Regions from separate parts of the Limnohabitans sp. 2KL-27 genome, predicted to be linked through region 1. Evidence: predicted binding sites of a transcription regulator. Region 1 holds the regulator's gene; each other region holds the start of a gene.
The links. Region 1 encodes FNR, which switches genes on or off when oxygen is low (the NO sensors DNR and NnrR bind a similar motif). Its sites were predicted from a motif close to TTGATNNNNATCAA; they were not measured.

Region 1 (10,489 bases):
TGCTGGCTCCCAGCTGGGGCGGCATGATCAACGGCATCATGACCCTCTCGGGTGCTTGGCACAAATTGCGCGACGACCCGATCCTGCGCTTCTTGATCGTGTCCCTGTCTTTCTATGGCATGTCGACCTTCGAAGGCCCGATGATGTCCATCAAGACCGTCAACGCGCTGAGCCACTACACCGACTGGACCGTGGGCCATGTGCACTCGGGTGCTTTGGGCTGGGTGGGGCTGGTGACCATGGGTTCGATGTACTACCTGATTCCCCGTTTGTTTGGCCAAAAGCAGATGTACAGCGTCAAGGCCATTGAAATCCACTTCTGGACCGCCACCATCGGCATTGTGATCTACATCGCGGCGATGTGGATTGCCGGTGTGATGCAGGGCCTGATGTGGCGAGCCATCAACGCGGACGGCACCTTGACATACACCTTTGTGGAGTCTGTCAAAGCCACTTTCCCATTTTATGCCTTGCGTTTGCTGGGTGGTTTGTTGTACCTGGGTGGCATGGTCATCATGCTTTGGAACACTTTCAAGACCGTGACCATGGGCCGGTCGGTAGAAGTGCAGATTCCGACACTCGCACCTGCACACTGAGGAGAAATCAAACATGGCTCAAAACCCAAAATCAGGTGGCTTGTCACACGAGAAAATCGAAACCAACAACTTTTTGATGATCGTTCTGATCTTCATCGTCTTGTTGGTCGGTGGGATGGTCGAAATCGTGCCCCTGTTCTTCCAGAAATCCACCACCGAGCCAGTGCCGGGTCTCAAGCCCTACACGGCACTGCAAGTGGTCGGGCGCGATGTGTATGTGCGCGAAGGCTGCTACAACTGCCACTCGCAGATGATTCGCCCCTTCCGTGCTGAAACCCTGCGTTACGGCTCTTATTCGCTGGCCGGTGAATTCGTTTACGACCGGCCTTTCCAGTGGGGCTCCAAGCGCACGGGTCCTGATCTGGCCCGCGTGGGTGGCCGCTACAGCGATGAATGGCACCGGATTCACTTGACCAATCCCCGTGATTTGGTTCCTGAATCCAACATGCCAGCTTACCCATGGCTGGAAAAGACAGCTGCCGACCACGGCACGGTGGTGGCACGCATGACGGCCTTGCGGACCTTGGGCGCACCTTATGCCGATGAAGAGTTGGCCAAAGCACCCGATGAAGTCAAAGGCAAAACCGAATTGGATGCGGTCATTGCTTACCTCCAAGTGCTTGGCGTTCACCGCAAATAAGGCGCAGACATGGACATCAATACTCTCCGATCTATCGTGACCGTCCTTGCCTTCTTGGCATTCATCGGCATCGTGGTCTGGGCTTGGTCGCGGCGCAACCAAGCCAGCTTTGACGAAGCAGCTCAATTGCCGTTTCGCCAGGACGACTGAGCGGTCCTCCAGAACTCTAAAAAATACTTCAAGGAAACTCCATGAGTGACTTCATCAGCAATTTCTGGCACTTGTACGTGGCCGGCATCACGCTGGTCAGCATCATCGCCTGCTTGCTCTTGCTGTGGTTCAGTGGCAAGGCCAAAGCCATGACCGCTAACGACAACACCACCGGCCACGTCTGGGACGGTGACCTGCGCGAAATGAACAACCCTTTGCCCCGTTGGTGGGTAGGCTTGTTCATCATCACGGTCATTTTTGCCTTCGTTTATCTCGCCATGTACCCCGGTGCAGGCAACTTTGCCGGAAAATTTGGCTGGTCTTCGGCCGGTCAGTACGAGGCTGAAGTGGCCAAAGGCAATGCCGAAGTGGCCCCCCTGTACGCCAAGTTCTCTGGCATGCCGCCCGAAGAGGTGTCCAAGGACCCTCAGGCCTTGGCCATTGGTGATCGTCTGTTCATGAACAACTGTGCCCAGTGCCACGGCTCTGACGCACGCGGCAGCAAGGGCTTCCCTAATTTGGCCGATGCCGATTGGTTGTATGGCGGCACGCCCGACGCGATCAAAACCACTTTGGTGCAAGGCCGCGCAGGCAATATGCCGCCCATGGCTGCCGCGGTCGGCACGCCCGATGACGTGCGCAACGTGGCGCACTACGTGTTGAGTCTGTCGGGCAGTCCGCACGACTCTTTGCGCGCACAACTGGGTAAATCCAAGTTCGGTGCCTGCGCTGCCTGCCACGGCATGGACGGCAAGGGCAACCATGCCATGGGGGCCCCTAACTTGACCGACGACATCTGGTTGCACGGCTGGGGTGAGAACGCCATTGTGAACATCATCAACAACGGCAAGGTCAATCAGATGCCCGCACAGGCCGCCAAGCTGACCGAGGGCCAAATCCATGTCTTGGCTTCCTATGTCTGGGGCTTGTCCAACAATGCTGTGGTCAGTGCTGCCGTCAGTCCTACCAAATGATGTAAACCCTCTGCAGCAGGCAGGTCCTGTTGCAGAAACTGAAGCAAGGTCTGTGTTTTGTCCTCTTCCGAAGATCGTCCCACTCGCAGTGTGATTCCGATCAACCCCGTGCCCGTTGAGGGCGATGGGGAAATGGTGTCGCTGTACCAAGCGCAGCAAAAAATCTACCCCCGAAGCGTTCAGGGCGTGTTTGCCAAATGGCGTTGGCTCATGGTGGTGATCACGCAATTGGTGTTCTACGGTTTGCCTTGGCTGGAGTGGGGGCAGCGCCAAGCGGTGCTGTTCGACTTAGGCGCTCGCAGGTTCTACATCTTCGGCCTCGTGCTCTATCCGCAGGACTTCATTTACTTGACGGCTTTGTTGGTCATCTCGGCGCTGTCGCTTTTTTTATTCACCGCTGTGGCGGGGCGCTTGTGGTGCGGTTTTGCCTGCCCGCAAACGGTTTACACCGAAATTTTCATCTGGATCGAACGCCAGTTCGAGGGCGACCGATCGGCCCGCATGCGCCTGGATGATGCACCTATGAGCCTGAACAAGATCTGGCGCAAAACTGGCAAGCAACTGGCTTGGATCGTGTTGTCGCTTTGGACGGGTTTCAGCTTCGTTGGCTACTTCACACCGATCCGAGAATTGACGGCGTCGATCCTTTCCCTGGGCTTTGGCCCTTGGGAAATTTTCTGGATTCTGTTTTACAGCTTTGCCACCTATGGGAACGCGGGCTTCATGCGCGAACAGGTGTGCAAATACATGTGCCCTTATGCGCGCTTTCAAAGCGCTATGTTCGACAAGGACACCTTGATCGTCACCTACGACGAGGCACGTGGCGAGCCTCGGGGTGCACGATCCAAAAAAGCCGACCCCCAAGCCTTGGGGCTGGGCGCTTGTGTGGACTGCACCTTGTGCGTGCAGGTCTGTCCCACAGGCATTGACATCCGCAAAGGCTTGCAGTACGAGTGCATTGGCTGCGGCGCTTGCGTGGACGTGTGCGACAACGTGATGGACAAGGTCGGTTACGAGCGCGGCCTGATCAAGTTTTCGACACAAAATGCCATGGACAAGGGCTGGAGCAGGGCGCAAACTCTGCGCCGCATTTTCCGACCGCGTGTCTTGGTTTACACCGCTGTGCTGTGGGCCATCATCATCGGTGTGGGGCTGTCCTTGTGGAGCCGCGATCCATTCAAGGTGGACATCGTGCGAGACCGCGCCACCATGGCCCGCATCGTGGCGGGAGGAAAAATTGAAAACGTCTACCGCTTGCAAATCATGAACGCGGCTGAGCAGAACTTGAGTTTCCAGTTGCAAGTCGATGGCCTGCCGGGTCTGAGCCTGGCCACTGAGCCGCTGGTTGACGTGGGTGCCACCGAGTCGCGTTGGGTGTCCGTGCGTTTGCAAGTGCCCTATGACTCAGCGCCTGCGGGTTCGCACCCGATCCATTTCCGCATCGAGTCCCGCTCGTCCGATGGCCAATCGGTCGGTCAGCTGAGCGAAAAAACCGTTTTTTTGGTCCCTCGCTGAGCGACCCCCATTTTTGAAAGATAGCCATGAACAATGTCAGCAGTGTCCAACAAGAGGGGCAACCCTGGTGGCGTTTTGGCTTGGTGTGGATGGTCATCGCAGGCCCTGCCGTGGTGGTGGTGGCTGGGTTCATCACGCTCTACATTGCCGTAGCCAACCCGGACCCGGTGCTCAATGTGACACCGCGCACGGCCATGCAAGAGCGCCAGGGCATCACCCACGTCCCCGCCATGCAGGGGCGCAACCATGCGGCCACGGGCGAGTTGCCCGCTGCGCTGCAAGCACCTGCTGCTGAGCCCACCAAACCCTGACCACCTAGGTAAACGCTATGCTCGCTCAACGCTGGATGTGGATCGTTTGGCCTGCCTTTTTGGTCGCGGGCCTTTTGGAAATGCTGGTGTTCGCTTTTGTCGATCCGCAAGACCTGAACTGGTTCGGCCAAGACCTGGACCTGTCCAGACAGGCGGTTTACACGCTGGCCTTTTTTGCTTTTTGGGCCTTGGCCGTCTTGTCCAGCGCATTGACGCTGCTGTTGGGCATGACTTCGACTGAGGTCAACCGCTGAAAGTACTGAACAGCGCTTTCAGCGCTGACGCCCAAAGTTCAGTGGCAATGTGCTGTGTTGTTGACCAGTCGCTGCAGGCCTTCGGTGTCCAGAATACGCACATGGCGCTGCTTGACTTCCACAGTGCCGTCTTCCACGAACTTTGAGAAAGTTCGGCTGACGGTTTCGAGCTTGAGGCCCAGGTAGCTGCCGATTTCTTCACGCGTCATGCGCAACACCAGTTCGGACTGTGAGAAACCGCGGGCGTGCAAACGTTGCACCAGATTCAACAAAAAAGCGGCCAATCGCTCTTCGGCGCGCATGCTGCCCAGCAGCAACATCACGCCGTGCTCGCGCACGATCTCGCGGCTCATGATTTTGTGAACATGGCTTTGCAGTGCGGTCACTTCACGCGAAATTTCTTCGATCCGGTCAAAGGGCATGACACACACTTCCGCATCTTCCAGCGCCACCGCATCGCAGCTGTGTTGGTCGTTCACGATGCCGTCCAGGCCAATGATCTCGCCCGCCATCTGAAAGCCCGTGACTTGGTCTCGCCCGTCTTCGGTGGCCAGACAGGTCTTGAAGAAGCCAGTCCGAATGGCGTAAAGGGATGTAAATTTTTCACCGTTGGTGAACAGGGTGTCGCCCCGCTTGATTCTGCGGCGCACGGCCACCAGATCGTCGAGGCGGTTGAGGTCGTGGTCGCTCAGGCCCATGGGCATGCACAACTCACGCAAGTTGCAATTGGAGCAGGCGACTTTGATGGCTTGGGGATTCATGGTTTATCTCTTGGTTGAGCAATGGATTTGCCTTGGATCAAGACTTGAGCTTATACCGAATCAAGCGCTGAATTTGAGGGTGTACCCTGTCCAAGTCAGAAATCCCCGAAAACCGGTAAAGGGTTTGACCTGAGTCAACACATGGGCAGATGCAAGCAGGCAAAGTGCGGCCTTGTTCTGAACACATTCGAATCAAGGGGCAGACACATGTCCGTCATCACACCTCAATTGTTGACACGCTTTGACGTGCCTGGCCCGCGTTACACCTCCTACCCGACAGCCGATCGCTTTGTCGAAGCCTTTGGCGAGGCCGATTACGTGCAGGCCCTGAAACAGCGCCAATCGGGCATGGTGGGCAAACAGTCGCCACTGTCGCTCTACGTGCACATTCCGTTTTGCGAATCGCTGTGCTACTACTGCGCCTGCAACAAAATCATCACCAAACACAAAGAGCGGGCTGCGGATTATTTGAAATACCTCAGCAAAGAGGTGGCGCTGCACACCCGGCACCTGGGGCGAGGGCAGTCGGTCAGCCAGCTGCACCTGGGCGGTGGCACGCCCACCTTCATGAGCGACGACGAGTTGCAGCAACTCATGGCCTTGTTGCGTGAGCACTTTGAATTCGTCCCAGGCGGTGAATACTCTGTCGAGGTGGACCCGCGCACCGTGGACGAGAACCGGCTGGCCGTGTTGGCCGAGCTGGGTTTCAATCGCCTGAGTTTTGGCGTGCAGGACTTTGACCCTGCGGTGCAAAAAGCCGTGCACCGCATCCAGCCTGCAGACCAGGTGTTTGCTTTGGTCGAGGCTTCTCGCCGATTGGGTTTTGAGTCGGTCAACGTCGACCTGATTTATGGCCTGCCTCTGCAAACGCCCGAATCTTTTGACCGTACGCTGGCGCAGGTGAAAAGTCTGCGTCCTGACCGCATCGCGCTGTATGCCTACGCGCACTTGCCTGAGCGATTCAAGCCGCAGCGCCGTATTCACGCCGAAGAGCTGCCAGCAGGTGCAGCCAAGGTGGCCATGCTCTCGCGCTCGCTCGACGCCCTGACCGAAGCGGGCTATGTCTACATCGGCATGGACCACTTCGCCTTGCCGGGTGATGCCCTGGCCGTGGCCAAACGCCAAGGGCGTTTGCACCGCAATTTCCAAGGCTACAGCACGCAGGCCGATTGCGACCTGATTGCGCTGGGCGTGTCCTCGATCGGCCGCATCGGCGCGACCTACAGCCAAAACGCCAAGACCCTGGAAGAGTATGCCGACTTGCTCGACCAAGGCCATTTTCCGGTGGTGCGGGGCCTGGCACTCACGCGCGACGACCTGATCCGCCGCTCGGTCATCATGGCGCTCATGTGCCAGGGGCATTTGCAATACGAGTCCATCAACCTGGCCTGGCTGGTCGACTTCAAGACCTTGTTTGCCAAAGAGTTGACCCAACTCGAAGCGATGCAGGCGCAAGGTCTGGTGCATCTGAGTGAGAGCGGCATTCAGGTCACCGCCATGGGTTGGTTCTTTGTGCGCGGCGTGGCCATGGTGTTCGACCGCTATGTACAGGACGACCGCAACCATTCGCGGTTTTCCAAAATCATCTGATAGACCCGTGCATCCGTGGCTGTCTTCATCGCCGACAATAGACGCCTCGACATTGAAGCGAAAACGCCATGCAAAGTTCTTTGGCCATCACGGCCTTGATGATGGGGGTGCTGGGTGGCCCGCACTGCGTGGCCATGTGCGGTGCAGCCTGCGCGGGTCTGGGGCAGGCTGCGGGTGAACGGCGTTCGCAGGCCTTGTTGGCGTTTCAGCTGGGCCGATTGGGTGGCTACGCGCTCTTGGGTGCGCTGGCCGCGGCCAGCGTGCAAGGCTTGGGCTGGCTGACGACACAGTCGGCCGCCATTCGTCCGGTCTGGACCTTGCTGCACCTGGCGGCTCTGGTGTTGGGCTTGCTGCTCATGCTGCAGGCACGTCAACCTGTCTGGCTCGATGGGGCAGCTCGTCGCTTGTGGGCGCGCATTCGGGCTTTCAACGCCAGTTGGGGGAGGGCTGCGCCCTGGATGGTGGGTGGGCTGTGGGCATTCATGCCTTGTGGCTTGTTGTATTCCGCCTTGATGGTGGCCGCCTTGACCAGCCAGCCCTTGGAGGGTGCTGCCACCATGGCTTTGTTTGCGATGGGCAGCAGCATCAGCCTATGGGCCGGGCCATGGCTTTTTTTGCGCATGCAGTCGCTGGGCGACGGCGCCTGGGGCATGCGGGTCGCGGGCTTGGCACTGGCGAGCGTCTCAGCCTGGGCCTTGTGGATGGGCCTGGTGCATGACCAGGCGCCATGGTGCATGACACCCTGAGACCAAGACAACTCATTAGACCGTCAGAGCTGACCGGTGGGGACTCCAAATGGGCCCATCGATCAGGCGGCCAGACCTTTGTAGAGCATGTAAGCAGCCAGCAGATAGAGCACACTGGCAAACACGCGCTTGAGCTGTTTGACCGGCAGTTTGTGCGCGGTGGCTGCCCCAATGGGGGCCATCAGCACGCTGCAAGTCGCGATCACCACCAAAGCGGGCAACCACAAGTAGCCAAAGCTGTAGGTCGGCAAATCTTGCACATTCTGGCCGCTCACGATGTAACCGGCCACGTTGGCCAGAGCGATGGGAAAACCCAAGGCCGCACTGGTGGCCACGGCGTTGTGGATGGCCACGTTGCACCAAGCCATGAAAGGCACACTGATGAAGCCGCCGCCAGCGCCCACCAGGCCCGACAGCAAGCCGATCAGTCCACCTGCGCCCAGCAAGCCCTGAAAACCGGGCACCTGACGCGAAGGCGCAGGTTTTTTGTCCAGAAACATTTGCGTGGCCGAAAACCCCACAAAGGCCGCGAAGAACAAGGCCAGGTAAGTGCCTTTGGCAAAGGCAAAAATGCCGAGGCTGCCGATCAAGCTGCCGATGACAATGCCCGGTGCCAGTCCCTTGACCAAATCCCAGCGCACGGCTTTTTTCTTGTGGTGGGCACGCACGCTGGAGACGCTGGTGAAAATGATGGTGGCCATGGATGTGGCAATCGCCATTTTGACCGCCAGGTCGGGGCTGACGCCTCGTGCGCCCAGCATGTAGGTCAAGAAAGGCACCATGATCATGCCACCACCAATGCCCAAGAGGCCCGCCAAAAAGCCAGTGCACAGGCCCAAAACGGCCAATTCGGCCAACAGCAGAGGTTCGATGATCATGGGGGGAATGGGGACATAAAAAAGAAGGTGTCTGCAAGTGCCACCGGACCGGCATCCTGAACCGGGGTTCAGGTGGGCGAGGGCAGACTGGCGTTGGGTTCATCTGACGCGAGATGATCACGCTCACCAGCCAATGTACCAAGCCCGGGCTCTAAGAGCATTGGTTCAAGGAAATATAAAGCCCGGCGTGCACTGCAGACCTGCACATTGTAGGTCTTTCAAAAGACCCGGCACAGACCCACCTCTGCGTCAGATCAATTGGCCGTCTTGCTCCAGCACATGGTCCAAACGTTTGAGCAACTGAGACAAGCGCTCTTGTGATGACTCAGGGATATCGACAGCAGTTGTGGGGACCGCAGGGGCCTGAGCAGGGTTGGGGTCTTGATCAAAAGCCAGATTCAGTGCCGCCAAAACAGCAATGCGGTCGCGCGCCTTGATTTTGCCGGCATCGCGGATCTTGCACATGGCCTCGTCCACTTTGCGCACAGCGGCCAACAAGCGATCCTCTCCACCCTCAGGGCAGCCAAGGATGTAGCTTTGCCCCATGATCTGGACATCCAATTGTTTGTTGCTCATGCTGAAGCCTCAGGAGATGCGGGTGCGTTGGAAGCGGGCAAACGCTCGATGAGGGCATCGACGCGAGCTCTGGCGGCTGCCAGTCGGGACTTGAGTTGGTCACGTTCGAGTGTCAGCACCTGAACTTGCTGGGCCAGCAATGCATTGGTGCGTTGAAGCTCCTCGTGGCGCAGCAACAGATGATCCACACGCTCAGCAATTTGATCAATGGTGTTGGAATGGGCCATGGCAATCAAAGGGAAATAAGTGTCGCATTGTAGATCGTGGGGCTATTTTGTAGGCTGGACGACAGCTTGAGGCATAAAATGAAACCTGTTGGTGCTCGCGATGCCGGTTCACGGCGCGCAGTTCAACGGGAAGCAGGAGGGAAAAGCCATCTCGGCCCACCTAACCTGCGCTGCCCCCGCAACGGTAAGCAGACGGGTTTTCAGTCAAACGGAAACCCAGCTTTCATCTCAAACCACTGGCCGCCCTGAAACAGGCAGCTGGGAAGGTGATGAAGGTCGCATCTGTCAGCCCGGATACCGGCCAACAAGGTGACCTGTCGCAAGACAGGTTGTAAAGCCCATGCACTGTCGGGGAAGGCGGTGAGGGCGTTTGACTTGTTGGTTTTTCATGTTCACACCATTGTCCTCATTGGCCGTCGCTTTGTCGTTTCTGCTTGCCAGCCAAGCGGCTATCGCTCAGTCCATGCCCACGCAAGATGCCAATATCGGCCCTTCGTCAAGCTTACCTTCAATCACGGTTTATGCCTCTCGCTTTGAAGAGAAATTGACCGATGCGTTGCCACACATCAGTATCGTGACCGCCGCTGACATTCTAAAAAGTGGCGCCAGCAATTTTTCTGAAGTGCTGTCCAGGGTTGCGGGTCTACCTGTCAGGCTCAACCTCGACGGAAGTTCCAATGCGGTCATCGATATGAAGGGATTCGGCGAAACGGCATCCAACAACATCGTGGTGTTACTCGATGGCGTCCGTCTGTCAGAAAATGATCAAAGCATGGCCCGAACTTCGATGATTCCTCTCGAAGCAATTGACCACATTGAAATCACGAAGACCGGCAACAGTGTTTTGTACGGCGATGGCGCCAACACGGGCACCATCAACATCGTGACACGCAAGAACATGGGCCGTTTGACGGTGATCACTGGGGGCCTGGCCAGTTATGCCGGTTACCAGTCGGGTCTCTACCACTCACAGCCTCTCGAAAACAGCGAGTTAAGCCTTTTTGCGCGTCAGTACGCCAGTGATAATTTCCGGAAAAATTCAAAAGGAACTGAATTTTCTGCTGGGACCAATTGGGTCAAGAAAATCGATGCGCAAACCGATATCGGTGCGAGATTCTTTGCCAGCCGAGAGAGAAATAATTTGCCGGGCGCATTGCCATTGATTTTGCTCCAAAGCAGTCCCCGCGAAACCCAGGTGCCGGACTACGACTGGGATGCCAATGTTGACGCCCGTTCGCTCACTTTGTTTGGGAAATGGACCCTTCAAAATG
Region 2 (10,489 bases), 1.5 Mb from region 1:
ACTACCGCTGGATTGGGACTTCCAGTGTTGACCGGATAGGCCAATGCCATGATGGCTTGCGGTTTTTTGTTGAAAAAACTTTGCTGCATGGACTCGATGTAAATCGAGGTCCAGCCCGACAAGATCTGATGCTCAGCCAAAACCTGACCGGCTCTGAAATCGTCCCTGAATTTGCCCGCCGTCATGCCTTTGGGTGGCAAAACAAATGCATCGATGCGCAGGTTCTTTCCATTGAATTGCTGAACGGTCAACTCCACTTGAAAAATGCTGGACCCGGATCTGCCCAGTTTTTCCGGAAGGCCCTGCAGTGCGCCTGACCACCATTTTTTGCCATTTTGATCAGCCCAGTTCAATGTCCTCCAGTTGTCGAAGTTGAATGCAAACATCCTGGAGCATTTATTCAAGGTCTGGCTGCTGGTGGTGCCATGCTCATTGACCATGAATTGAGTTGGCGCAGCTGACAAACAATTCGTATTGCCCCACCGCCCCGTTGTGGTTGTTTGGCGAACGACCAAAAAAGGCACTTTCGCGTCGGCTTGTTGGTTTTTGAGTGTGTAAACCTCCCAATTGGTTCCTGGATAATCCAACGAACTGATGTGGGTCGTTTCCCATGCACCCTCTGGCAAAGCCACACTGGCACCCGACCCCATGGGCAAGAAGTCCTTGTAGACAGAACCCTTGACAGGCTGGGCCATCGCAGGAAGCGCCCCACAAACCATCAGCCCAAGGAACACCCAGAACAAACGGCGTATGGATTTGAAAGTCAAATGGGTGGGTGTGAAAGCAGCTGGCTTGGCACAACAAATGGTCGGCATGTTTATTCCTGAAATCTCTTGGCACTCATGGTTTGGCAGACTCGGCAAAGCACGTCTGCGCATCAACCGTACCAATTGTTACACTGATGATCCGGTATACACCACTCGAAGACGAGAAACACCCAACATGCGCTCCATTGTCTCGACCTCGGTCATGGCCCTGATGCTGACCCTCTTGTCTTGGGGTGCCATGGCGCAGACCCCATTGATCACGGAGGCCGAGTCACAAGCCCCCAATCTCCAAGTGCCTGCCACGCGGGCCATCACGCGGGGCCCCGGCATCAGCTTGTTGTCGCCAACGGAAGTGACGGGCAAATCTTTTGCATTCAAAATGAATTTCGAGCCCCGAGGCGGCGCCAAAATCGACCCCGCCTCCATCAAATTTGAATACTTAAAACAACCCCTTGTCGACCTGACGGCCCGATTCAAAACAGGTTTGAGCGGCAACCAGCTTGAATTGCCTCAGGCGAGCGTGCCCGCTGGCACGCACCCGATCCGGGTAACGGTGCGCGACAGCGAAGGTCGAGAAGGCAAGACCATCATCCACTTGAACGCCAAGTGAGCCACACCACGTTCAACTGTCCCTATTGCTGGAGCGATGTTCCAGTGCAGGCATCGGTGTGCAGCCACTGCACGCGGGATTTGGTGCTGTTCAAGCCTCTGGCGCTCCAGTTGCAAACGCTGGCCGATGAAGTGGCGCAACTCAAATCCATGGCACAGCAACAAGCACATGCGCTCACCCAACTGCAATCACAAGACATTCAGGCGGCTGCCCTGAGCTATGCTGAAACTCACAACACCTCAGCCTTAACGCCGCATGATGCGCTAGCCGACACGCCCCGTCGATCTTGGCCCCATTGGCTGGGCATGGTCGTCCTGACCATCGCCACCATGGGTCTTTGTCACTGGATTTTGCTGTTTGTCTACGACGCCCCGCCTTTGTTTCTGCGTGTCTTGACCATCACACTGCCCGCAGTCACCGGCTTCGGATGTGCGCGTCGCAGTGGCTTCGGTGGGTTCACACATCTCTTGGCCGCTTTGCTGGTGGGTGCTTTGTCTGTCGGCTTGATGCTGGCCATCACGGCCCGGCTTGATGGCGTGCCCCTGTGGCCCGAGAACGCCCGAGACTGGCGCGAAACGCTGGAATACACCGCTGCCATTGGTTTGTCATTTTTCACTGGCTTTTTGACCCACCATCTGATGGCCCGGTGGGCGCGCCAACAGCGCAACAAAATCAGCCTGCGGGTTTTGCTGGCGCGCGATGCATCCGGAAAATTCAAGATCACGGAAATCTCCAACCAAGTGCAAAGCCTGATCACCGCCACAGCGCCACTGGTCTCTGCTGGTGCGGCCCTTTATTCCGGACTCAAAGCTTTCACAGGCCCATGAGATGCTCCCATTTGAATGCGCTTGATCTCATGAAAAACCCCCACTCCCTCTTGCTGGCCTTGGCCTTGTTCACGGCATGGCCCGCACAATCTCAGACGCAGACGCCAGCTTTGCGTTCTGCGCTGGTCATTGGCCTGAGTCAATACAGTCCAAGCACTGGCGCAGCCACGCTGGAAGGTGTGCCACACGATGTGGAAAGCGCCAAACGCATGGCCATGGCCATGGGCATTCCTGGCCATCAGATCCGTTTGATGCGAGACCAAGACGCCACCAAAGAAAACATCCTGAAAGAAATTCGGCAATTGGGTGAACGCACACGCGATGGTGGGCGCACGTTCATCTACTTCTCTGGACACGGCACCCGGTATTGGGACCCGACAGTCAACGGGTGCGTCGAAGGCCTGTTGACCCACGACGGTCAAGCCATCACCAACGCCGAGTTGGCACAAGCCACACAAAAAATCACCGCGAGTGCAGACAAAGTCATCACCATGATCGATGCCTGTCACTCTGGCGGCGTGACCACCAACAAGGCGGCCACTCGATCGATCGGCGGCATTGAATTCAAACCCAAATTCACGTTCAAGGCCAGCAGTGCCGCAGATGCCTGCAGCCAACCCTCCAACCTCAAAACCCGAAGTCTGCTGGGGGAGGCCACACGCTTGGGTGCCTTGCAGGAAAACGTGGTTCAAATCACCTCCTCTCGGCCCGATGAGGTCAGCTTTGACGAACCGGGCAAAGGGGGCCTGGCGACCCAGGGTGTCCGTGACTGCCTGCTTGGCAAAGCGGTTGACAAGGACGGATCGGGCGCAGTCTCCCTCGCAGAAATCCAGCAGTGTGCTCAAGCCTTCATTGACTTGAGACTCAAGGGCGTGAAAGACCTGACGCCGCACCATGTGTCGGTGTCGGGCAACCGGAACCTGATTCCTGTGGCATTGCAGCGTCCCGCACCAACGCAGGTCGCCGCACCTGCACCTCAGCCCGCCCCACCTGTTGCAGCCACGCCAACGCCCACGGCCGCAGTGCCTGCGCCCACACCGCCACAGCCCTTGACCATGGCGATGGTGACCAACACGGCACCGACTGCAACCGCCAACGCACCTGCATCCACATCCGCCAGCGCATCACGGCCACCGCCAACACCCACCGCACCTGTTACCCCATCTACAGCCAGCCCAGCGCCCTCAAGCAACCCGTCAACTCCACGACCCGTCGCTGCTGCGCCAGCTGCCCAACTTCCTGAGCCCGCACCCGCCAAGCCACCCACACCACCGGTGGTCCAGTCGGCACCTGCACCTGCACCTGCACCTGCTCCCGCCCCTGCTCCCGCAAGTGTGGCACCTGTAACACCGGCACCCGAGCCAATGCTGGCGTCACTGGCCACATTGGCCGACATTGAACAACAACGCGATCCCCGCATCGTGCTGGATGTGAAACTGAGCAAGTCTGTGCTGAAAATTGGCAAGGACGCGTTGGACCTCAGCATCAAGTCCAGCCACGATGGGTTCATTTATATGGTCTTGTTGGGCAGTGACCGCAAGAGTTTCTACGTGCTCTATCCCAATGGACTCGACAAAGACAACAGGATCAAGGCCGGTCAAACACGCAAGCTGCCCCGACCTGACTGGCAACTCGAAGCGGCAGGCCCCCCCGGCACCGACCATTTGTTGGTCATGGTGTCTTCAAGCCCACGGCAGATTGACCGTTTGACCATGGCCGAACCCTCGGCCACCAACCCGTTCACTTTTGCCCTCAATGAAATCGGTGGCCGCGCCGCGCTGATCAACTTTTTGGTTCACAACAAGGATGGGCAGGGCTCCGAACGCTTTGGTGCCAAACTGCTCACCCTGAAGGAAGTTCTATGAAACGGTTTACCCTGGCTTTGGCATTCGTCTTGATGGGGTCATCCGCATCGGCCCAACTGGTTCAGCAGGCCTCCAAAGAAGACCTCATCGAAAAGCTCACCCCCCCTGCGCCACCCACCACGCGCAGTCTGCGCAACCTGGTGCCCAAACCGGTCAATGTGGATCTGTCGATCAACTTTGACTTTGACTCTGCCCGGTTGCAGGCCAGCAGCAAGTCTTTGCTGGACAACCTCGCACAAGCCATGAACAGCGAGCGCCTGTCCCAGCTGAAATTCAAGGTGGAAGGCCACACCGATGCCAAAGGCAAAAACGACTACAACCAAGAACTGTCGGCACGCCGAGCGGCAGAGGTGCAGGCCTACCTGGTGGGTCAAAACGTGCCCGCCGAACGCCTGCAAGCCGAAGGCAAAGGGGCCAGCGAATTGCTCGTGCCCGAAAAGCCACTGGCCAGCGAAAACCGCCGCGTGCGGATCAGCCTGTTGCCATGATGCATTGGGGCTCATGGCTGCAAACGTCCGTCCTGGCTTGGGGACTGTGTGCATCGGTCTTCCATGTACAGGCTTTTGATCTCGTCTCGGTCCAGGAAATGCAGGCGTCTTTGGGTGCGGCAGAACCATTGACCGCCAAAACGGCTGCCGTGCCGGGTGCACCTCAAATCGAGATCGTGCACCCCAGACTGGATACGCCCGTGGTCTCTCCAACGGCCATCCAGTTGATGTTTGTGCCTGCGGCCTCCAGCGTTGTCCGTCCAGAGACATTCAAAGTCTTGTACGGTCGTTTGCGCATTGACATCACGCAACGCTTGATCAACGCGGCCAAGGTCACTGCCGAGGGCATCAACGTCAAGGAAGCCAGCCTGCCCAAAGGTTCGCACCGTCTTCTGATCAGCATTGAGGATCTGCAAGGCCGCCAAGGCGTCAAAGCATTGGATTTCGAAATCAAATGATGTTTGACCGACTGCTGGCGCAACACCCTGAACTGAGTTGATTTTGAACACCCCTCAATCCCGCGAACGCCTGGCCCTTTGGCTCCTCTGGGTCACACCCGCCTTGTGGTCTGTCAATTACATCGTGGCCCGCACGGCACCGGGGGTGGTGGAGCCGCACATGCTGGCACTGGGGCGGTGGGCATTGGCGGGCGTCATCTTGGCCGTGATTGCGCGCAGCGAGCTGTGGCGTGAACGCCGCAGCACCTTGCAGCATGGCTGGCGTTACTTGGCCTTGGGTGCTTTGGGCATGCTCATTTGTGGGGCCTGGGTTTACGAGGGCGCTCAAACCACATCGGCCATGAACATCGCCCTGATTTATGCCGCTTCGCCCGTGCTGATCGCGCTCGGTGCCGTGGTGTGGCTGGGCGAACGGTTTTCGTGGCGACAAGGCTTGGGCGTGGTGGTGGCCATGGCGGGCGTGTTCCATGTGGTGGTCAAAGGCCAATGGCTGGCCTTAGGCCAAGTGCAATGGGTCGCCGGTGATGGCTGGATCGTGCTCGCCATGGTGTCCTGGGCCGCATTTGCTTTGCTGCAGAAAAAATGGTCAACCCCCTTGGGCTCCACCGCACGCCTGGCTGCGATTTGCATGGGCGGCGTGGTGATTTTGCTGCCCTTCAGTGTGTGGGAGTACTGGCAAGCCGATCGCCCGGCCTGGAGCGTTCAGGCCACGGTGCTGGTGGTGGCTGCAGGCCTGTTGCCGGGCATTGGTGCGTATTGGGCTTATGGCTTCAGCCAGAAGGTTTTGGGGGCCAGCCGCGTGGCCGCCAGTTTGTACCTCGGGCCTTTGTATGGCGGCTTGGCCGCTTGGCTGGTTTTGGGCGAAGCCATGGGCTGGCACCACGTTTGGGGTGCTGCCCTGATCTTGCCGGGCATCTACATGGCATCCAGACGCTGAGACCGGGCTTTTCAAAGGCTTGGCCGCAAGCCCTTGAAAAAGGGGGGCGCTGGACCCGCTGGGCGCTCAGACGTAATACAAGCGGTCACGCACCAAGCGGGCCGCGCGGCGGGTCATCAAATTTTCCAGATCACGGACGGGGCCTTGGCGCTCACTGTTGCGGTCCATGGCCACTTGCAGGTCAGTCATCAAACGCGGGTCGGACTGCGCCATGGACCACAAACGCTCATCCGCGCGGCTGCGGGCCACATGGGCCGACCAGGCGTCCAGACCGGTCATCAGGTGTTGCGCCAAGAGGCGCGTCAGGCCGCGCAGCAAGACAATGCTCAACACAGCCACGGCCCACAAGGCCAACCAAGCGGCCACCACATGGGATTCAGCCCAGTGGTCAATCATCTGATCGACCACCACGACGGTGGCGGCCACACCTGCAGCCAGCATCAGGTTCGCGAGGGTTTTGCTGGAAGTGGTGTTGGCTGCTGGTTCAGCAGAAATCACGGACATGTTGCCCAGGACAGGTTTGGTAGAGATGTTCATTTTGTTTTCCCTTGATTCAGTTTTGTTTTCTTTGGAAATCCAAATTGACAAACTTATTGGATGAATCATAGGGTTTTTACCAATGCTGCTCAACTTTATCTTCTTAATGCCCCTCATTCATAATGGTGATAGTTGAAGACATTGCCATGCCCAACCCCGCCTCTTTTCGCACCCTCGACCTGAACTTGCTGCGGGTGTTCGACGAGGTCATGGCCGAGCGCAGCCTGACCCGGGCCGCACACAACCTGGCGCTGACCCAACCGGCCGTGAGCAATGCCTTGCGCCGGTTGCGCGAGGCCTTGGGCGATGAACTGGTGCGTCGCCATGGCCACGGCATCGAGCCCACACCCCGGGCGCTGGCCTTGTGGCCCAGCGTGCGCGAGGCCCTGCGCCAATTGCAAGCGGCCATCGTGCCCAGCGCTTTCGAGCCGCAGCAAGCCAACAGCACCTTTGTGCTGGCCATGGCCGACGCCACGGCGGCAGAACTCATGGGCGGGCTGGCCCGCGAACTGGAGCTGCAGGCCCCTGGCGTGTCCTTGCGCGTGGTGCCTCTGACCACGCGTGACCCGCGCAAGTTGCTGAACGAAGACAGCGCCGACATCGCTTTGGGCTACTTTCCGGCGGTGCTGGCCGACCTGACAGCACGCGCCCAATCGGGCGAGGCCATTCCCTTTGAACACCAACGCTTGTATTCGGGCGAATATGTGTGCGTGATGCGCAAGGGCCATCCGCTGGCCAAACGTCCCCTCAGCTTGGCGGCCTATTGCGCGGCCCGGCATTTGCTGGTGAGTTTTTCCGGGCGCGCCTATGGTTTTGTCGACGAAGCCCTGGCCACCATCGGACACCACAGGCGCATCGTGCTCACGGTCAACCAGTTTTTCACGGCCGGGCGGGTGGTGGTGAACTCCGATTTGCTCACGGTGCTGCCGCGCCACTTTGTGCGGACCACCGGCATGGCCCATGAATTGGTGCTGCACGAATTGCCCTTTGACGTGCCGCCCGTGCAAGTGCACGCCCTGTGGCACCGCAAGCGCCAACAAGACAGCCCGCACCAATGGCTGCGCACCCAACTGCAACAAGTCGCCCGGCACGCATTTGCCAGCGGTGTAGCAAGCAGCGACATCCCGACATGAACATCCAGCTCCTTTCCGACCTGCACCTGGAGTCCAACCCCGACTTTGTGCCCAGCCCGGCCTCAGGTGCCGATGTGCTGGTGCTCGCGGGCGACATTGGCTCGTATCAGGCGGGCTCGGCCCTGGCCAGCGCAGGCGACAGCGACTTTGGCCTGGCGCGGTTTTCGCCGCTGCACGGCTGGCCCACACCCGTGCTGTTTGTGCCCGGCAACCACGAGTACGACGGGCTGGACTTTGACTCCGCCCACACCCGACTGCGCCACACCTGCGAGCGGCTGGGCATCACCTGGCTGGAGCGCGAAGTGGTGCAGCTAGGGGGCGTACGCTTTGTGGGCACCACGCTGTGGACCGACTTTGACGCACTGGGGCCGCTGGCCGGGCAGCCGATTCCCGACCCACTGACCGACAAAATCCCGGCGCACTTCAGCCACCCCAACAGCCAATACACACGCCAGCTCAAAGCCCGTGACAAGGCCTTTCGCGCGGCCAACTATTACCTGCGCAAAACCCTGACCACGCGCCAAGGTGAGCCCTGGCTGGCCGAGGGCCTGCGCGAGCAAGCCCTGCAATGCCAGGACTGGCTGAACGCTGCACTGCGCGCGCCTTTTGCAGGCCCCACGGTGGTCATCACGCACTTTGCGCCCAGCCTGGCCAGCGCCGACCCGCGCTATGGCCGGGTGCCAGGCACAGCGGGGTTTTGCAACGCGCTCGACCACTGGCTGCCCCACGCTCAGTTGTGGCTGCACGGCCATTTGCACTGCGCCAGCGACTACACCCAAAACGGCTGCCGCGTGGTGGCCAACCCACTGGGTTATGCGCGCAAAAACGAGCAAGTGCTGTTCAAGCCGCAATGCCTGCTGGAGGTCCGGGGCACATGAGTCCGCATTGCCCCAACGTGAAGGCACGCGCAACCGCCTGATTTCATGACCTAGGTCAAGACCTCACGACCCTGCGCGGCATAGAGTGAAGACTTGTTTGATCCGCAACAGGAGCCCCTCATGAAAATCTTATTGGCCGTTGATGGCAGTGACTACACCAAAAAAATGCTGGCTTACCTGACCACGCACGACGAGTTGTTCAGTGCCAGCAACAGCTACACCCTGCTGACGGTGAGCCCCCAACTGCCCCCCCGCGCACGCGCTGCCGTGGGCAAAGACATGGTCGAGGCCTACCACCGCGACGAGGCCGAAAAAGTGCTCAGCCCGGTGACCAAGTTTTTGCTGCGCCACGGCATCGACGCCAAAACCGTGGCCAAAGTGGGCCATGCGGGCGAAACCATTTCCAAAACCGCCGACAGCGGCAAATTTGACCTGGTGGTGATGGGCTCGCACGGCCACGGCACCCTGGGCAACCTGGTCATGGGCTCGGTCGCGACACAGGTGTTGGCGCACTGCAAAGTGCCTGTGCTGCTTGTTCGCTGAAGGTGCTTGACCAAGCCGCCCTCTGGGCCGGGACACCTGCCCAGAGGGTGGCCACGCCATAACCACAGGTAATACCAATACCCCTGCAATTTCAATTTCCCTGAACCATTCCTGACCCTATATTCGGGCGTTGGCTACTTTTCCAGCACCACAAGGAGTTATAGGTCATGGTCATTGACACCCAGCAGGTTCCTCATTCGGCGATTGCGGCGAATCTTGAAATACGTCGAGTGGGGGTTTTCTTGGGCGCTCGCGTGACCGGGGTCGACCTGACTCAGGCTCTGGACGAAACCACCGTCGAAGCCCTCAAATTGGCACATGCCCAACATGGGGTGCTGGTCTTTCCAGATCAGGTCATTTCCTCAGAAGACCTGCGCCGCTTTGGCCGCTATTTCGGGAGTCTGAGCGTTCACCCTTTTTCGACCAGCAGCGCAAACGCGCCTGAGTTGATCGTCTACGACAACAAAGAGGGCAATCCCCCCGCGCCCACCGACATCTGGCACACCGACGAAACTTTTCGTGAGGCTCCGCCCATGGGGACGGCACTGTGCTCAAAGATCATTCCCGAATACGGTGGCAACACCGCTTTTGCCAGCATGTCGGCCGTCTATGAAGGCCTGTCTGATCGCTGGCAGCGCTTCTTGTCGGGTCTTGAGGCTGTCCATGACTTCAAGCCATTTCGCAGCTTGTTTCCCACTGACGCAGACGGCATCGAAAAGTTGCGTCGCTTTGAAGACCGCTATCCTGCGGTCACCCATCCGGTGGTGTCGGTACACCCCATCACAGGCAAAAAGGTCATTTTTGTCAACCCTCAGTTCACGCTGTACATCAAGGGCATGGCCGAAGACGAAAGCCGGATGATCCTTGAGATGCTTTACCGGAAAACGCTGATTCACGAGTACCAGTACCGTCACTGCTGGGAGCCCAACATGGTGGTGTTCTGGGACAACCGTCATGTGCAACACTCCGCTTTGCACGATTACTACCCTCAGCGACGCCTGATGGAGCGCGTGACCATCGCGGGCACAAGGCCTGTCGGTGCAGATCCAGCCGCCGACCCGAGCGACTTGCGGCGTTATTTGATGCCGCCCTTGTCTCAATTCCGTCAAGCGGGGACCGCCCAAAAGCGGCAATTGGATCTCTGAATTTTTTCAAACCCAAAGCCAATCCGGTTAAATGTCCGCATACTGGTTGGCCATTCAAATGAGGAGACTGCTATGTTTCGTTTTTCTCGGCGTGCCATTTTTGCTGCACTTGCTTTGAGCGCCTGCTCTGCTGTTTTCAGCCAGGCTTCTTACCCTGACAAGCCCATCCGCTTGGTGGTGCCGTATCCACCTGGTGGGTTCACGGATATTTTGGGTCGGCAACTTGCCACCCAACTTCAAACCCGGCTGGGCCAGAATGTCATCGTGGACAACAAAGGCGGCGGCGGCAGCACCATTGGCA
Region 3 (10,489 bases), 620 kb from region 1:
AATCGGTGTTCACACACCAGGCCTTCCACGGCGGCAGCGACTGCCTGCAGGTGTTTGGCGGACACGGCTATGTGCGCGAATGGGGCATCGAGCAAATCGTGCGCGATGCCCGCGTGGCCATGATCTACGAGGGCACCAACGAAATCCAGGCCATTGACCTGTTGGTGCGCAAGGTGCTGGCCGATGGCGGCGCGGGCATGAACGCCCTGCTCGATGCCATCGCAGCGGACTTGCCCAAGACGGCCAAAGCCAGCACGCCTGCGCAGGCCCGCATCCAGACCCTGCGCGCCATCACCCAGCAAATCGTGCAGGCTGCGCCCAAAGACGCGGCGCTCGCTTACCGCGTGGCCGACGACTATTTGCGCGCCGTGGCGCTGGTGCTGATGGATTGGGCCTGGCTGCGCATCGAGGCTGGCCTGGACGAGACCACCCCCAACGCAGAGACACGCTGGAGATCACCCGCCCAAGCCCTGCGCAATTGGGTGCTGCCCGAGTTCCAGATGCGCAGCTTCATCATCGTGCAGCAGTGCGTGGCGGCATAATCCGGCCTGTTCAACCGCGCCTTCTTTTTCGCGCCGCCATGCCCCGCAACCCTTCCCACAAAGCACCGCTCAAAGGCCAAAGGCCAGAGACCACCGAGCCGGGCTCATCCCTGCCCGGCGCAGCAAGTCAGCCCCTGCCTGCCAAGGCGCGACGGGCGCGTGTGTCGCCCGCCCAGTCCTTCGCGCACGCGGTGGACACGGTGGACACGGCTTACTTGCAAACCCTGATGGGCTACAACGCGCGCCGAGCCGCGTTGAGCATCATCGAGCTGTTTTTGGAGCGCCTGGCCCCTTACGGCTTGAAGCCGGTGGATTTTTCGGTCATGTCCACCATCTGCCACAACCCGGGCGTGACCTCGCGACAGCTGTGCGCCACGCTCAACCTCTTGCCCCCCAATCTGGTGGGTTTGATCCAGTCGCTGGAGTCACGCGGCCTGATCGAGCGCAAACCCCACCCCCATGACGGTCGCGCCGTGGGACTGCACGCCAGCGACAAAGGGCAGGCCTTGATGGTGCAAGCCGAGCAAACCGCCACAGAGCTCGAAATTGAAAAAACAGCCAAGCTCACACCGGCGCAGCGCCAAACGCTGCTGGCATTGCTGCAAAAAATCTACCTCTGAGGTCAATGCCCAAGTCGCTGGGCGAAGATGGCCACCCGAACCAGTCGCTTGTGAGAAAAATCCCTTCGGCGGTGAGCTCTGTCCTGGGCATCAGCCCCACACAACCCATCTCAACGTGCTGTGGCTCGCTCGGCCAGGAAAATGTCAATGCGCCTGTTGCGGGCGCGACCCGCTTCGGTGCTGTTGTCAGCGATCGGCTCTCGAGAACCGCGACCATCGATGCTGATTCGGCTGCTGTTCACTCCGCGTGACACCAGATAATCGCGGGCACTTTGGGCCCGGTTCACCGACAAAGGGTTGTTGACGGCATCGCTGCCCATGCTGTCGGTATGCCCCACGATCCGCACCTCCATGCTGGCCTGTTGGCTCAAGCCTTGTGCAAACTGGTCCAGGATGGGGCGCAAATTGGCCCGAATGTCGGAGCGGCCTGAATCAAACGAGATGTCGCTGGGAATGCTGAGCTTGAGCTGGTTGTCTGCGGTCTGGGTCACCACCGTGCCGGTTCCGGCGGTGGCTTGCTCCATGGCGCGCTTCTTGTCCTCCATGCTTTTGGACCAGACATAGCCGCCCAAAGCACCCAAGCCCGCCCCAATGGCGGTGGACTTGGTGTCCCGGCCCAAAATTTGGCCAGCCACAGCACCGATCACAGCACCTGTGCCTGCCCCCCTTTGTTCAGGGGTCGACGTTGCACATCCGGTGAGAAAGATGGCCAAGGCACAGGTCAAGGTGCCCGCGGATTGGAGTGCACTCATGGTGTTCATCTGGAAGATCCTTTTCATCGAAACAGACCACTTTAAGGTCCATCGACGCCGATGAACGTGCGCCAACGCACAAGTTGCTCAACCATGGCTCGCCCCCACCCAGGAAATCGGCAGGCCTGTTCGCGACAGCCGCCCCGCCTGAACTTCTGGCAAGATAAAAAGCATTGATTTGGACACTTCAAACATGAACACCTCTGCACTGCCCCTTCTTTGTGACAACGCCCTCTTGATCGGTCGCATCTGGCAGCCGAACACGGGACCGGTTTTGGTCGCGGTCACGCCAGACAAGGTGCTGGACTTGTCCAGCCTGGCCCTCACCTGCAGCGAATTGCTTGAACTAGACCAGGTGGCAGACCGGGTCAGGCAAAGCATCAGCACCGGTCAGGCCAGCCCCCTAGGCAGCACGGCCGCCGTGCTGGCCAACAGCGACGAAGCGGCGCGTGACCCGGCCAAACCCTGGTTTTTGGCACCCTGCGACCTGCAAGCCATCAAGGCCGCAGGCGTGACTTTTGTGGCCAGCATGCTCGAGCGCGTGATCGAAGAACAGGCGCGTGGCGATGCCAGCCGCGCCGAAGCTGTTCGCCAGGCGGTGGTGGCGGTCATCGGCGACAACCTGCGCAGCGTGGTGCCCGGCTCCCCCGAGTCGGCCCAGCTCAAGCAAGTGCTGCTGGACCAGGGCATGTGGTCGCAATACCTGGAAGTGGGCATCGGGCCGGACGCTGAAATTTTCACCAAGGCACAAGCCATGAGCGCCGTGGGTCCTGGCGCACAAGTGGGCATCCATCCGGGCAGCCAGTGGAACAACCCCGAACCCGAAATCGTGTTGGCCGCCAACTCGCGCGGCGAGGTGGTGGGGGCCACCTTGGGCAACGATGTGAACCTGCGCGACTTCGAAGGGCGCAGCGCCCTGCTGCTGGGCAAAGCCAAGGACAACAATGCCAGTTGTGCCATCGGCCCCTTCATTCGCCTGTTTGACGAGCACTTCGGCATCGACGATGTGCGTCAATGTGAGCTGAGCCTGAAAGTACAAGGTACCGAAGGTTTTGTGATGCAAGGCAGCAGCGCCTTGAGCCAAATCAGCCGTGACCCGCTGGACCTGGCGGGTCAGGCCATGGGCAAATACCACCAGTACCCGGACGGCATGATGCTGTTTTTGGGCACCATGTTTGCGCCCACGCAGGACCGCCACGGCCCCGGCCAGGGCTTCACCCATGTGGTGGGCGACGTGGTCAGCATTTCCACCCCGCAACTGGGCACCTTGGTCAACCGGGTCACCACCTCGGACCAGGCACCAGCCTGGACCTATGGCGTGGGCGCGCTGATGCGCGATCTGGCCCAACGCCATCGGGCGAGCTGAAGATTGGCGGGGCTGGCATAATTTTGGGTTTTCCACATCCCGGCAGCCCGCCAGAGGCACCGGGTCATTTCTGACAGGAATCTCCCCATGAACACCACCCCCTCCGGCCTGCAATACGAAGACACCGTTGTCGGCGAAGGCGAAGTCGCCACAGCAGGTCAAGACGTCACCGTGCACTACACCGGCTGGCTCTTCAAGGACGGCCAGCAAGGCGCCAAGTTCGATTCAAGCCGCGATCGCCGCGACCCTTTTGTGTTCGGTCTGGGCGCAGGCATGGTCATCAAGGGCTGGGATGAGGGCGTGGCCGGCATGAAGGTGGGCGGTCAACGCACCCTGATCATCCCAGCCGAGCTGGGCTACGGTGCCCGTGGCGCTGGCGGCGTGATCCCGCCCAACGCCACCTTGAAGTTCGACGTGGAACTGCTGGCGCTCGATTGAGCCCAAGCCGCCGCGACCGCGGCACAACCCGACTTTCGGCGGGTTTACCGACCGACCCGCCTTTGGGCGGGTTTTTCGTGCCCCCTGCGGAACTGGAGACCCGCAAAGCCCCCTTGAAGCCTGAAACAACGCCCCTATTTAAATGGGGTATTCATTTTTTTGCGGACATTGTTCATGTCAGAAGCCACACCCAACCAAGACCCCAAGCCCCAGAGTGACGAAGCATTGGCTGCCGCTGCCGCTGCCGCCATGACCGCGACCGACCCTCTGGCCGATGCCCAGGCCGAGTTGGCCAACCTGAAGGCGCAAAACGCCGACCTGGCCGACCAGTACCTGCGTGCCCAAGCCGATGTGCAAAATGCCCGCCGCCGCGCCGATGACGAAATCGCCAAGGCCCGTAAATTTGCGGTGGAGGGTTTTGCCGACAGCCTGCTGCCGGTGCTCGACAGCCTGGAGGCCGGACTGGCCATCCCCAACGTGACGATTGAGCAGATCCGCGAAGGCTCCGAGGCCACCCTGCGTCAGCTCAAAAGCGCCTTGGAGCGCAACAAAGTGGCCGAAATCGCCCCCCCAGCCGGCACCAAGTTCGATCCGCACCACCACCAAGCCATCAGCGTGGTCCCAGCCGACCAGGAGCCCAACACCGTGGTCATGGTGCTGCAAAAGGGCTACCAAATCGCCGACCGGGTGTTGCGCCCAGCTTTGGTCACGGTCACCGCGCCCAAATAAGCCAAAACCTTTTGTGGCGTGTGGGGACTTGAAAAGCATATCCCCCGCCCCACTTGCAAACCATCTGCACTTTTTACCAATTTCGGAGCATCAAAATGGGAAGAATCATCGGTATTGACCTGGGCACCACCAATTCGTGCGTGGCCATCATGGAAGGCAACACGACCAAAGTGATCGAGAACGCCGAAGGCGCTCGCACCACCCCGTCCATCATTGCCTACCAAGAAGACGGCGAGATCTTGGTCGGTGCGTCGGCCAAGCGCCAAGCGGTCACCAACCCCAAGAACACCCTGTACGCGGTCAAGCGCCTGATCGGCCGCAAGTTCGCCGAAAAAGAAGTCCAAAAAGACATCGACCTGATGCCTTACACCATCGCCAAAGCCGACAACGGCGACGCCTGGGTGGAAGTGCGCGGCAACAAATTGGCGCCGCCCCAGATCAGCGCCGAAATCCTGCGCAAGATGAAGAAAACCGCCGAAGACTACCTCGGCGAAGAAGTGACCGAAGCCGTGATCACGGTGCCTGCTTACTTCAACGATGCGCAACGCCAAGCCACCAAGGACGCGGGCCGCATCGCTGGCCTGGACGTCAAGCGCATCATCAACGAACCCACCGCAGCCGCCCTGGCCTTTGGCCTGGACAAACAAGAAAAAGGCGACCGCAAGATCGCGGTGTACGACTTGGGTGGCGGCACTTTTGACGTGTCCATCATCGAAATCGCCGACGTCGACGGTGAAAAGCAGTTCGAAGTGCTGTCCACCAACGGCGACACCTTCCTGGGCGGCGAAGACTTTGACCAACGCATCATCGACCACATCATCACCGAGTTCAAGAAAGAATCCGGCGTCGATCTGGCCAAAGACGTGTTGGCCCTGCAGCGCCTGAAAGAAGCCGCCGAAAAAGCCAAGATCGAGCTGTCCAGCTCGGCCGCTACCGACGTCAACCTGCCCTACATCACGGCCGATGCCACCGGCCCCAAGCACCTGAACATCAAGCTCACCCGCGCCAAGCTGGAGCAACTGGTGGAAGAGCTGATCGAGCGCACCATCGCCCCTTGCCGCATGGCCATCAAGGACGCAGGCGTGTCGGTGGGTGAGATCGACGACATCATCTTGGTCGGCGGCATGTCCCGCATGCCCAAGGTGCAGGAAAAGGTCAAGGAGTTCTTCGGCAAAGAGCCCCGCAAAGACGTGAACCCTGACGAAGCCGTGGCTGTGGGCGCTGCGATTCAAGGCCAGGTCTTGTCGGGCGACCGCACCGACGTGCTGCTGCTCGACGTGACGCCTCTGTCCCTGGGCATTGAGACCATGGGCGGCGTGATGACCAAGATGATCACCAAGAACACCACGATCCCGACCAAGTTTGCACAAACTTTCTCGACCGCCGAAGACAACCAGCCGGCCGTGACGATCAAGGTGTTCCAGGGCGAGCGCGAAATCGCCAGCGGCAACAAGGCGCTGGGCGAATTCAACCTCGAAGGCATCCCACCTGCCGCACGCGGCACGCCCCAGATCGAAGTGTCTTTTGATATCGACGCCAACGGCATCTTGCACGTGGGCGCCAAGGACAAAGGCACCGGCAAGGAAAACAAAATCACCATCAAGGCCAACTCCGGTCTGTCCGAAGCCGAGATCCAGCAAATGGTGAAAGATGCCGAGCTGAACGCGGTGGAAGACAAGAAAAAGATCGAACTCGTGCAAGCTCGCAACGCCGGCGAAGCCGCTGTGCACAGCGTGAAAAAGAGCCTGACCGAGCACGGCGACAAGATCGAAGCTTCAGAAAAAGAAGCCATCGAGGCGGCCACCAAGGCCCTGGAAGAGGTGCTCAAGGGCGAAGACAAAGACGCCATCGAAGCCAAAACCGAAGCCCTGATGAACGCCAGCCAGAAGCTGGGCGAAAAGGTCTATGCCGACATGCAAGCCCAGCAAGCCGCTGCGGGTGCAGCGGCTGCCGGCGCAGAGGCCAAGCCGCAAGACGACAATGTGGTGGACGCTGAAGTCAAGGAAGTCAAAAAGGGCTAACACCCCACCCTCTGCGGCCTGGCCGCAGTCCCGCCGCGCAAGCTGATTCAGGTGACTGAATCGCCTTCGCGGCGTTCTTGTTCTAACGGTTGGATTTGCCCCATGGCGACAAAACGAGATTTTTACGAAGTGCTGGGCGTTGCCAAAAACGCCTCGGACGATGACATCAAAAAGGCTTATCGCAAATTGGCGATGAAGTACCACCCTGACCGCAACCAGGGAGAAGACGCCAAGGCCAAAGAAGCCGAAGGCAAATTCAAAGAGGTCAAAGAAGCCTACGAAATGCTGTCGGACGCGCAAAAACGAGCGGCTTATGACCAGCACGGCCACGCCGGGGTCGACCCCAATATGCGCGGTGGAGCCGAGGGCTTTGGCGGTTTTGGAGACGCTTTTGGCGACATCTTCGGCGACATTTTTGGGGGCCAGGGCCGGGGCGGACGCGGCGGTGGACGCCAGGTTTTCCGGGGCGCAGACCTGAGTTATGCGATGGAAATCACGCTCGAAGAAGCGGCCAACGGCAAGGACTCGCAACTGCGCATCCCCAGCTGGGACGCCTGCGACACCTGCAGCGGCTCGGGGGCCAAACCTGGGACCAGCGTCAAGGCTTGTGGCACTTGCCACGGCCAAGGCCAAGTGCAGATGCGCCAGGGCTTTTTCAGTGTCCAACAAACCTGCCCCACCTGCCGTGGCACGGGCAAGATCATCCCCGAGCCTTGCGGCACCTGCCAAGGGCAAGGCAAGCTCAAAAAGCAAAAGACGCTGGAAGTCAAAATCCCTGCCGGTATCGACGATGGCATGCGCATTCGCAGTGCAGGCAACGGTGAGCCGGGCACCAACGGCGGACCACCGGGCGATCTGTTCATCGAAATTCGCCTGAAGAAGCACTCGATTTTTGAACGCGATGGCGATGACCTGCACTGCGCCGTACCCATCAGCTTTTCCAAAGCGGCCTTGGGCGGAGAGATCGAAGTGCCCACTTTGGGAGGTAAAGCGGCCATCGACATTCCTGAGGGCACCCAAACCGGCAAGCAGTTCCGCCTGCGCGGCAAGGGCATCAAGGGCGTGCGCGGCAGCTACCCGGGCGATCTGTATTGCCACATCACCGTGGAAACGCCGGTCAAGCTGACCGAGCACCAAAAGAAACTGCTCAAGGAGTTTGAGGAGTCTCTGTCCAAGGGCGGTGGCAAACACCAGCCCAGTGGAGAAACCTGGACCGACAAGCTCAAAGGTTTCTTCGGAGCTTGAATCTGAACGGGCTCGCTGGGCAGTGCGAGAGGGGCTGCGGCGGGTTCCTCATGGCGGGTACGCAAAAAATCGTCACCCGCCGCAGCCCCTCTCGCACTTTGGTGGGTGTTTGACCCTGATCAATCTGTCGTCTTAGTTTCCGGCGCAGCATTCATCGAATGAGCGCCACCATCACTTTCCTCGGCGGGGCCGACACCGTCACCGGCTCCAAGTACCTGATCGAGCACAACCAAAAGCGGCTGCTGGTCGATTGCGGGCTGTTTCAGGGCTACAAACAACTGCGCCTGCGCAACTGGAGTCCTTTGCCCGCCAACCCGGCGAACATCGATGCGGTGGTGCTGACGCATGCACACCTGGACCACAGCGGGTATTTGCCCTTGCTGGTGAAAAACGGTTTTCGGGGCCAGGTGCATGCCACCTCGGCCACTTGCGATCTGGCCAGCATCTTGCTGCCCGACAGCGGGCACATCCAGGAGGAAGACGCGTTTTTTGCCAACCGACACGGTTTTTCCAAGCATGCTCCGGCTCTGCCGCTGTACACCAAGCAAGAGGCCATCCATTGCCTCAAGCAATTGCACGCGGAGCATCAAGGCCAATGGTTCGAGCCAATTCGCGGCTGGAAGGCCCGCTTTCAGCCCGCTGGGCACATCCTGGGCGCGGCCAGTTTGCTGCTGGATGTGGGCGGTCGGCGCATTCTGTTTTCTGGCGATTTGGGCCGACCTGACGACCCGTTGATGAACCCGCCCGAGCCCCCGCCACAGGCCGATACGGTGCTGATCGAGTCGACCTATGGTGACCGCCAGCACCCCAAGGAAAAGCTGTTCGAGGAGCTGGGACCGCTGCTGAAAAAACTGGCCGCTCGCGGCGGTGTGGCCGTGGTGCCGGTCTTTGCCGTGGGGCGGGCACAGGCCGTGCTCCACACCATCGCGCAGCTCAAGGCCGCGGGCGAAATACCCAAAGGTTTGCCGATTTTTTTGGACAGCCCGATGGCCATCCACACCACCGCTTTGTTTGAGCGACACCCCGGGGAACACCGCCTGAACGTGCAGGAAGTGCACAAAATGGACCATGTGGCCACCATGCTGGAGACACCCGAGCAGTCCAAATCATTGGTGCGGCGACATGGTCCGATGGTGATTTTGGCCGCCAGCGGCATGGCCACCGGCGGACGCGTCTTGCAACACCTGGCGCAATACGCGGGAGACCACCGCAACATGATCATCCTGACCGGTTACCAAGCCCCAGGCACACGGGGTGCAGCGCTGGCCAGTGGCCGCAGCACCATCCGCATTCACGCTCAGGATGTGGCGGTGCGCGCCGAGGTGGCGCAAATCGAATCGGCTTCGGCCCATGCCGACGCCAACCAACTGCTGAGTTGGCTGCACAAAATGCCCAGCGCACCCGCACAGGTGTATGTGGTGCACGGCGAGCGCGAGGCGTCGGACATGCTGCGCCAGCGCATCGAGCACGAGATCAAATGGCGAGCGCTTGTGCCCGAGCAGGGCTCGGTCTGGCCACTTTGAGGCGGCTCATAGAAAACGGTCCAGCAATTTGCGAGAGTGCTTGTCCATCGCGGCCAGGTCGCGGATCATGAACTGCACCCCATTGGCATCGTTGATCAGCAGCACCGTGCCCGTCAAACGCCGGATGTCTTCCTCCCCCTTGAGCAAGAACTGCGTGCTGCCCCGGTCGGTGAGCACCGACCAGGTGCTGGGCGTGGCAAAACTGCTGACATCGGTCAGCTGAAGAATTTCGGGCAAAAACTCCCGCTCGTTCAGGGCCTGAATGACCTGGGAGCGCAGGTCTGGCGGCAGCTGGCTCAGGGCATCGATCCATAAAATTTCATGTCCCTCGGCATCCATCAGCGCCACCCCATCGTCCGGTGCAGACACCGGGTAGGCCCGCAAGGCCGTCACAGGGGCATGGCGTGTGCCATCGGGCATGTGCAGCACCCAGCGTCCAAAGGCGTCGCGTTGCAAATCAAAGGGCTTCATGCGCTCACCTTCTTGTCGTCGTCGCTGCCACCCAAGACCGCCTCGGCCTTGGCCTGGCGCTGCTGCGCTTCGTACAAGCGCCAATAAGCGCCTTGGGCCTCAATGAGCACGTCGTGTGTGCCCTCTTCGACCACCACCCCTTTGTCCATGACCACCAGACGGTCGGCTTTGCGCAGAGTGGAAAGGCGGTGCGCGATGGCGATGGTGGTGCGGCCACGCACCAGGTTGTCCAGCGCTTTTTGAATCTCTTTTTCGGTCTCGGTGTCCACCGCCGAGGTGGCTTCGTCCAGGATCAGAATGCGCGGATTGATGAGCAAGGCACGGGCGATCGAAATGCGCTGGCGCTCGCCCCCCGACAAGCCTTGCCCGCGCTCGCCCACCAGCGAGTCGTAGCCCTGGGGCATGCGCAAAATGAACTCGTGCGCGTGGGCCGCACGGGCGGCAGCCACGATCTCTTCACGGGTGGCTTCGGGCTTGCCGTAGGCAATGTTGTCGGCGATGGTGCCGAAGAACAAAAACGGCTCTTGCAGCACCAGACCAATCTGGCGGCGGTAGTCGGCCACCTTGAGCTGGCGGATGTCAGTGCCATCGAGCTCGATGACGCCATCGCTCAGGTCATAAAAGCGGCAAATCAGGTTGACCAGCGTGCTCTTGCCTGAGCCGCTGTGGCCGACCAGACCGATCATCTGGCCGGGTTGGATATCGAGGTTGAGTTGGCGAATCACCGCGCGGTTGCCATAGCGAAAGCCCGCATCACGCACCGTGATGTGGCCTTGCACTTG

Region 2: a site for FNR is predicted at 8,546-8,559, ahead of LHAB_RS04565 (universal stress protein). Genes of this name have one in related genera too.
Region 3: a site for FNR is predicted at 7,823-7,836, ahead of LHAB_RS08935 (MBL fold metallo-hydrolase RNA specificity domain-containing protein). Genes of this name have one in related genera too.

What each region holds. Positions count from the first base shown of each region.
Region 1 is NZ_CXOP01000002.1:1,889,192-1,899,680, reverse strand. Features, by position in the region: gene ccoN (cytochrome-c oxidase, cbb3-type subunit I) at 1-596, shown strand, start outside; gene ccoO (cytochrome-c oxidase, cbb3-type subunit II) at 610-1,236, shown strand; gene LHAB_RS11895 (cbb3-type cytochrome oxidase subunit 3) at 1,246-1,386, shown strand; gene ccoP (cytochrome-c oxidase, cbb3-type subunit III) at 1,428-2,360, shown strand; gene ccoG (cytochrome c oxidase accessory protein CcoG) at 2,493-3,875, shown strand; gene LHAB_RS11880 (nitrogen fixation protein FixH) at 3,902-4,186, shown strand; gene LHAB_RS11875 (hypothetical protein) at 4,204-4,440, shown strand; gene fnr (fumarate/nitrate reduction transcriptional regulator Fnr) at 4,479-5,201, opposite strand; gene hemN (oxygen-independent coproporphyrinogen III oxidase) at 5,409-6,791, shown strand; gene LHAB_RS11860 (sulfite exporter TauE/SafE family protein) at 6,860-7,537, shown strand; gene LHAB_RS11855 (sulfite exporter TauE/SafE family protein) at 7,600-8,415, opposite strand; gene LHAB_RS11850 (cell division protein ZapA) at 8,665-8,991, opposite strand; gene LHAB_RS11845 (DUF904 domain-containing protein) at 8,988-9,218, opposite strand; cobalamin riboswitch at 9,291-9,539, shown strand; gene LHAB_RS11840 (TonB-dependent receptor) at 9,607-10,489, shown strand, end outside.
Region 2 is NZ_CXOP01000002.1:409,687-420,175, reverse strand. Features, by position in the region: gene LHAB_RS04615 (caspase family protein) at 1-257, opposite strand, end outside; gene LHAB_RS14740 (hypothetical protein) at 679-1,377, shown strand; gene LHAB_RS04605 (hypothetical protein) at 1,374-2,204, shown strand; gene LHAB_RS04600 (caspase family protein) at 2,234-4,069, shown strand; gene LHAB_RS04595 (OmpA family protein) at 4,066-4,557, shown strand; gene LHAB_RS04590 (hypothetical protein) at 4,554-5,015, shown strand; gene LHAB_RS04585 (DMT family transporter) at 5,059-5,952, shown strand; gene LHAB_RS04580 (hypothetical protein) at 6,019-6,489, opposite strand; gene LHAB_RS04575 (LysR family transcriptional regulator) at 6,636-7,622, shown strand; gene LHAB_RS04570 (metallophosphoesterase) at 7,619-8,500, shown strand; gene LHAB_RS04565 (universal stress protein) at 8,621-9,043, shown strand; gene LHAB_RS04560 (TauD/TfdA dioxygenase family protein) at 9,211-10,188, shown strand; gene LHAB_RS04555 (tripartite tricarboxylate transporter substrate binding protein) at 10,261-10,489, shown strand, end outside.
Region 3 is NZ_CXOP01000002.1:1,270,444-1,280,932, reverse strand. Features, by position in the region: gene LHAB_RS08975 (acyl-CoA dehydrogenase family protein) at 1-542, shown strand, start outside; gene LHAB_RS08970 (MarR family winged helix-turn-helix transcriptional regulator) at 581-1,162, shown strand; gene LHAB_RS08965 (YiaD family glycine zipper/OmpA-like lipoprotein) at 1,273-1,923, opposite strand; gene LHAB_RS08960 (fumarylacetoacetate hydrolase family protein) at 2,108-3,280, shown strand; gene LHAB_RS08955 (FKBP-type peptidyl-prolyl cis-trans isomerase) at 3,368-3,718, shown strand; gene grpE (nucleotide exchange factor GrpE) at 3,893-4,447, shown strand; gene dnaK (molecular chaperone DnaK) at 4,543-6,468, shown strand; gene dnaJ (molecular chaperone DnaJ) at 6,571-7,713, shown strand; gene LHAB_RS08935 (MBL fold metallo-hydrolase RNA specificity domain-containing protein) at 7,872-9,236, shown strand; gene LHAB_RS08930 (cyanophycin metabolism-associated DUF1854 family protein) at 9,243-9,707, opposite strand; gene LHAB_RS08925 (cyanophycin metabolism-associated ABC transporter) at 9,704-10,489, opposite strand, start outside.